Regions from separate parts of the Pedobacter ginsengiterrae genome, predicted to be linked through region 1. Evidence: riboswitches for the same ligand, from Rfam matches in the RefSeq annotation. Region 1 holds a riboswitch; the other holds the start of a gene.
The links. A riboswitch is a leader RNA that binds a small molecule or an ion and turns the genes downstream of it on or off. The one in region 1 is predicted to bind S-adenosylmethionine.
Positions count from the first base shown of each region.

Region 1 (3,347 bases):
ACCCAAATTACATTATCTTTTTTAGCATTTAATTTGCCATAAGTTTGATAAGCAATTTGCAGGTTGCGAAGTTTCTTGCCGCTTTCTAATTTGAATTGTTTGTTGTAATTATATGTTGATAATGTGCTCATTCTTAAAAGATATTCTGATTTGGTAACGAAAGTGATTAGGCCTGTAAACTTTTTACGTTTAATTGCGAACTGATTGCCGAAAATGCGTGTTCGAAATCGGCTTTAATATCATCGATGTGCTCAATTCCTACCGAAACACGAAGTGAATTTGGCTTAACTCCAGCAGCCAGTTGTTCGCTTTCGCTTAATTGTTGATGTGTAGTTGCCGAAGGCTGAATGATCAGTGTTTTGGCATCACCCACATTAGCTAAATGAGAAATCAGTTTTAAATTATCAATTAATTGAGTTGCGCTTTCCTTACTGCCGTCTAACTCAAAAGATAAAACCGCACCAAATCCATTGCTTAAATATTTTTTAGCTAAACTATTGTATTTGCTGCTTGCTAATCCTGGGTACGAAACTTCTTTAACTGCTGGGTGATTTTCTAGCCAGGTTGCTAATTCCAAAGCGTTATCAACATGGCGTTGCACACGAAGTGATAATGTTTCTAAACCTTGTAGCAAAAGGAAAGAATTAAATGGAGAAAGGGCTGGGCCTAAATCTCTTAAACCCTCTACACGGGCACGAATAATAAATTGAATATTACCAAAAGGACCATTAACGCCAAAAACATCGCTGAAAACCAAACCATGATAACCTTCAGATGGTTCACTAAATTGTTTAAATTTTCCGTTACCCCAGTTGTAGTTTCCGCCATCAACAATAACGCCGCCAATGCTGGTTCCATGTCCGCCAATCCATTTAGTTGCCGATTCTACAACAACATTTGCACCGTGTTCTAATGGTTTAAATAAATATCCAGCCGCACCAAAAGTATTATCAACTACTAAAGGAATATCATATTTCTTTGCAATTGCGGCTATTTTCTCAAAATCAGGAATACTAAATGCAGGGTTGCCTATAGTTTCCAAATAAATAGCTTTTGTTTTCTCTGTAATTTTCGCCTCAAATTCTTCGGGAACATCTGGGTTAGCAAAATCTACATGAATGCCTAAACGTTTAAAAGAAACTTTAAACTGGTTATAAGTTCCGCCATAAATGTGTGATGAAGAAACGATACTATCGCCCACTTCTAAAATGTTATTTAGTGCAATAAACTGTGCCGCTTGTCCCGATGCTACTGCTAAAGCTGCAACACCACCTTCTAAAGCTGCGATACGTTTTTCAAAAACATCGTTCGTTGGATTCATAATCCTGGTGTAAATGTTTCCGAATTCTTTTAACGCAAATAGGTTTGCTCCATGTTCTGCATTTTTGAAGCCGTAAGAAGTGGTTTGATATATAGGAACAGCTCTTGAACCAGTTGTTGGGTCTATTTCCTGACCTGCGTGAATTTGTAAGGTTTCAAATTTATATGATGTTGACATAATTTCTAATAATTAAATGTGTGATTGTTTGATAAGTTTACCCGAAATCATGAATCTTAAAATCATGAAAATTCTGGTAGGCGTTAGGCGTATCCCGATTTATCGGGACCTTCCAGTTTGAAATAGAAACAAAAAAGGAAGTTTTTTAAATTACTGTATGCAACAGCACATACAAGTAATCGCCTGCATATCACAACAGATAAAAGAAATAGAAATGTTTTCTACCTTTTTAAGGTTTACACTGGGCTCGCTTTGCGATAGAAGATTTAATGTTTTCATCAGTTCTAATTTATATCTCCAAATAACACCATGTTATTCGGTCAGGAATTGGCACCTTCTCTTTCTGAGGGTTGCCAGTGGGTCACGGAGCCAGTCTCTCGCCACTTCTTTATAAATCAACCCGATTAAGATTGACTTCTATTTAGCTGTTTGCCAAATAATATTTCAAAGGTGAGAATTTAATTTTAATTCACAAAATAAAATTCTGAAAATTAAATAATATATTGAAAATGAACTACCTAATTTTATATTGAAATGATAAAACGCAATATTTAATATAAAATTTACGCTTAAAACTCTAAGTTTGTCTTACCTATTAAAATCTAATCATTAATGAAAAACGCAAAAAACCTTTGCTTCGCAGTGTTATTAGCCATTGCAAGTATCAATCATGCCAATGCTCAATTCGGCGGATTAAAAGATAAATTATTAAAAGTTGGAACTGCACAAGGCGCCAAAGCTTTAGGAGTAGATAAATTTTTAAAACAACCTGCAGCAATAACAACAGCTTTCGAAGATGTAAATCGCGAAGGCGAAATGATGCCCGACTTTAAAGCCACGCTAAAAGCCCAGCCTTTATACTTATTGCCTAAAAATCCAGATGGCGGTTTTGTGCTTTGCGAAGGACTTTATGAAATGACCAATAAAAGTTATTGTTTAAAAGCAGGCACATTTGCGCCATCAAAAGGCGATGGTTATATGTTTGCACCAGTTTTAGGCCCGAAAGAGGAAATTGTAGTTTCTATATTAAAAAGTGCAGAAAAACACCAGGATGTAGATCAACACGATATTCAGGTTTTGCTGTGGACAATTATTGCCCGTACAAAATTTGCCGATTATGCTGGTCAGGTCAAGTTAACTGCCATAAAACTCTTAACTCCAAAACAGCTTACTCAATTAGAAGGAGGCGCATTAGGCGTTCTACCTTTCGATGTGATGGAGAAAGCTAAAGACCAATTGCCATCTGGTATAAAAGCAGTTTTTGAAGCCGAAAATAACATTCGCCAACTGGTTTCTTCAGGTAATTATACTTATGCCGACATGGAAAAGTATGCAATAATCGCTGGTATGGCTCCACCTCGTGCTGATGTGCCAAGCGGCATCTGGACCAAACATCCTGATGGGTATTATGTACGTTATTATCCTTCAGGTTACTCCATAACAAAAGTTCAGGTTTATGTACCAAAAGAGTTAATCGCTGCAGGAAATAGAATCGTTTATGATGCTGCTGGCGACATCGCTTGTCCTGCAAATACTGGTTCTCAGCGTTTAGCGCAAACAAACGAGCCATTAAACCCAAACTATTCGGCTAAGTTAGTCACCGCTTGTAATCCGAAATAAAATTTGAAAATGAGCGGGATTGTAATTCTTCGGAATATACAGTCCCGCTTTTCGCTGTAGCCCCGATAAAAAATCGGGGGCTGCCGCTGCAATCGGGTTTATAAACAAAGGGTTAGTTTACCACCTGTTATTAAGCGTTCGTCATAGCGAGGAAAGAAGCAATATTAATGAGCTAGACCTAAAAATTTTAAGATTGCTTTGTACTTACTGAATGGGATTTCTAGTTTTT
Region 1 covers NZ_BAABAK010000005.1:79,899-83,245, reverse strand. Annotated here, with positions in the region: gene ABD692_RS06915 (homoserine O-acetyltransferase family protein) at 1-131, opposite strand, end outside; gene ABD692_RS06910 (O-acetylhomoserine aminocarboxypropyltransferase/cysteine synthase family protein) at 167-1,498, opposite strand; SAM riboswitch class I at 1,785-1,895, opposite strand; gene ABD692_RS06905 (hypothetical protein) at 2,111-3,118, shown strand.

Region 2 (3,347 bases), on a different contig from region 1:
TAATAATCTGTTCCCGAGCTGAAGTTAAATTCCAAGCCATCAATTATTTTATAGTTTAAACCTAAACTACCAATAATACGTCCACGCTGCTGAGAAACCGTATTTTCGTAGGCTACCCAATATGGATTGCTATAATAGCTATTATTCCAGTTAAAGGTATTTCCGTTTTCATCAAGGTAATTTTTTAATTGATTAATATCGACCTGACGACCAAACCAGGTAAACTGCAACATCGTACTGGTCGATCTTGAACCACCAGTTCCAGGCAAGTTATCGGAGTTTAGTTTGCTATAATTTGCGTTAGCTGTAACACTTAGTTTTGGCGTTACCCTTAAAGTTGTGTTTAGGGAGAAAGTATTTTTATCCTGACCAGAGTTTGGAACAATACCACCTTGTTGTAAATTATTGTATGATAAGCGGTAATCGAATTTTTCAGATGCATCAGCTATTGCAATGCCATTACTTAAAGAATATCCCGTTTCAAAAAAATCGCGAACATTATTTGGGTTTGCAACAAAAGGGACTGCTACACCTTTAGAGAAAAACTGAGGAATTAATCTACCATCTAATTTTGGTCCCCAACTTTCATCAACACCATCATTAATGCCTCCTCCTTTACCATCAACGTAACTAAATTTACCTTCAGAGCCTTGTCCGAAAGCATTTTGGTAAACTGGAAGTGTTAGCAAACTTTCTGCAACAATGTTCGAATTAAGGGTAATCCCTAATCCTTTTTTGTTTTTACCCGTTTTTGTTTTAATAATGATTACACCAGCTGCTGCTCTCGAACCATACAAAGCGGCAGCATTTGGGCCTTTTAATACACTTATCGATTCAATGTTATCTGCATTAATATCAGAAATTGTATTTGCATAATCTCTGGCTCCACCAGAATTTAATTGAGAATTATCTACTGGAATTCCATCGACTACGAAAAGTGGTTGATTATTACCTGAAATCGAAGTTTCTCCACGAATCACCACTCTCGACGAACCCATATCGCCCTGGCTATTGGTAACCCGAACACCAGCAATTTTACCTGCAAGAGCATTAACTAAATTAGATTCTTTTGCCTCTGCTAAATCCTGCCCTTTTAACTCCTGAACGGCATATCCTAAAGATTTTTTTTGTCTGGAAATACCCAAGGCGGTTACAACAACCTCGTTTAAGGCATTTTCGCTCGATTGAAGTGTAACAACTATAGCGCCCGAATTTTTATTGATTTGAATTTCCTGCGTTTTAAAGCCTATGTAAGAAATAACCAATGTACTTTTATCTGGAGCATTAATCGAGAATGCACCTTTAGCATCAGTTGCAACAACTTGTTTGGTTTCTTTCAGTAAAACTGAAGCTCCAGGAATGCTTTCTCCAGATGTTTCTTTAACCGTTCCAGTTACAACTATATTTTGCGCTGTAAGTTTTTGCCCTATGAAAAGCAAAAATACAACCAGCGGTAGTTTTAAATTTTTAAACATATTTTTTTATTAATGATGAGTTAATGTTCGTAATAATTAGGCATAGCAAGCCCAGCACAGTTTTAAACTGTATTTTTTTGATTAAAAATATTGAGGGCTATTAAGAGCGCCTGTTAAAACTAAGAAGCTTTAACAGGGCTTACACATTCGGAAGAACCCGATATGTTTAATTGAAATGTTTTTTTTGAATTTGCGCTCGTCTGTCTTTTTCATTTGAATGGATTTTAATTAATACTACTTATCAGAATAGCGGGCAAAAAAAAAGCACCCCGTAAATCAGAAGTGCTCCACTTATTGTGTGGGTTTATCGCAACTGACTTAACTACCCGACATTCCTGCCAGATGGAATTAGCACCATTTCCTCATAATAAGGATGGTTGCTAAGGTTTCGTAGGGCCATTCCCTCCACCTTTCTTGATAAGTATTTTAAAATAACTGGCGCAAAGATATAATTAATCACATATACTCTATAGTTTTTATAGATTTTTTTATAAATATTTTTTCTTTGGGAAATAGCTCCTTATATTTGTCGACTAAATTAGTAGATAAAAATATCCCAATGTATAATAAATCCCTATATATTCCCTTTGCAATTGCTTTTGCAATTCCATCGATTAGCTTTGCCCAAGGGCAAAAGGCCGAATCTATTGTTCATGCAGATGCACAAGCACATAAAAATTATAACCAAAAATCTGCCGCATTTTCGCCGAATGGAAACTGGAGGGGTGTATTTAAAATTAAACCCGACCTTGACATTCCATTTAATTTTGAGATAAAAGATAAAGACGGCCTGAAAAAACTGTATTTCAGAAATGCAGAAGAAAGCTTTGAAGGTGGAGTGATTAAGCAGACGGCAGATTCTATTTTTGTAAAAATTGATCAGTTTGATAACGAACTTGCACTTGGCATTAATGGCAATACCCTTAACGGCAGTTTAAGAAAACAAAATGGTACGGGCAAAGCCACACAAATTTCTGCTGAGAAAAAAGATTACCGTTTTGAGCCAAATGGTAAGGCTGCAGCGGGTAATTATTCTGGCAGTTACGATGTGATTTTTAAATCTCCCGATGGGAAAGAAGAGAAGACTGTTGGTTTGTTTAAGCAAACTGGCAATAAAATTACTGGAACTTTCCTACGTGTAACGGGCGATTCACGTTATTTGGAAGGAACTGTTCAGGGAAATGAATTTCAACTTTCAGCATTTATCGGCTCTTCCCCTTCTTATTACAAAGGAAAATTTGAATCGGATGGAACTCTAACTGGTGAAATTTTAAGCGCAAGAGGAAGTCAGCCATTTACGGGAGTTAAAAATAAAGATGCTGCGCTTCCAGATGCATACAAATTAACCTATCTGAAAGAAGGTTATAAAACTCTAGATTTTTCTTTACCTGATGTAAACGGGAAGAAAATTTCGTTGAAGGATGATAAGTATAAAAACAAAGTAGTTGTATTAACGATTACTGGCAGTTGGTGCCCAAATTGTATTGATGAAGCTGGTTTTATAGCACCTTGGTATAAAGAAAATAAAAAACGAGGCGTAGAAGTAATCGCTCTTCATTATGAGCGTCAAACCGATGCAGAATATGCTAAAAAAGCATTAACAAATTTCCGAAATCGTTTTGGAATTGAATATGACCAGGTAATTGCGGGCAAGGCTGATAAGCAAGCTGTTGCCGAGTCTCTTCCGGCTTTAAATTCATTTGTATCTTTTCCTACAACCATTTTTATTGATAAGAGTGGTAATGTAGCTAAAATACACACAGGCTATAATGGACCAGCAACGGGTAAGTTTTACGATGAGTTTGTCAAGGAATTTAACAGCGAAATTGATGAACTGCTGAAAAAGTAGCTGGTATAACCGCTAGCGATCAT
Region 2 covers NZ_BAABAK010000001.1:361,544-364,890, forward strand. Annotated here, with positions in the region: gene ABD692_RS01440 (SusC/RagA family TonB-linked outer membrane protein) at 1-1,475, opposite strand, end outside; SAM riboswitch class I at 1,791-1,899, opposite strand; gene ABD692_RS01445 (peroxiredoxin family protein) at 2,035-3,324, shown strand.
Region 2: linked by a shared signal. The riboswitch ahead of ABD692_RS01440 (SusC/RagA family TonB-linked outer membrane protein) and the one ahead of ABD692_RS06910 (O-acetylhomoserine aminocarboxypropyltransferase/cysteine synthase family protein) in region 1 are both predicted to bind S-adenosylmethionine.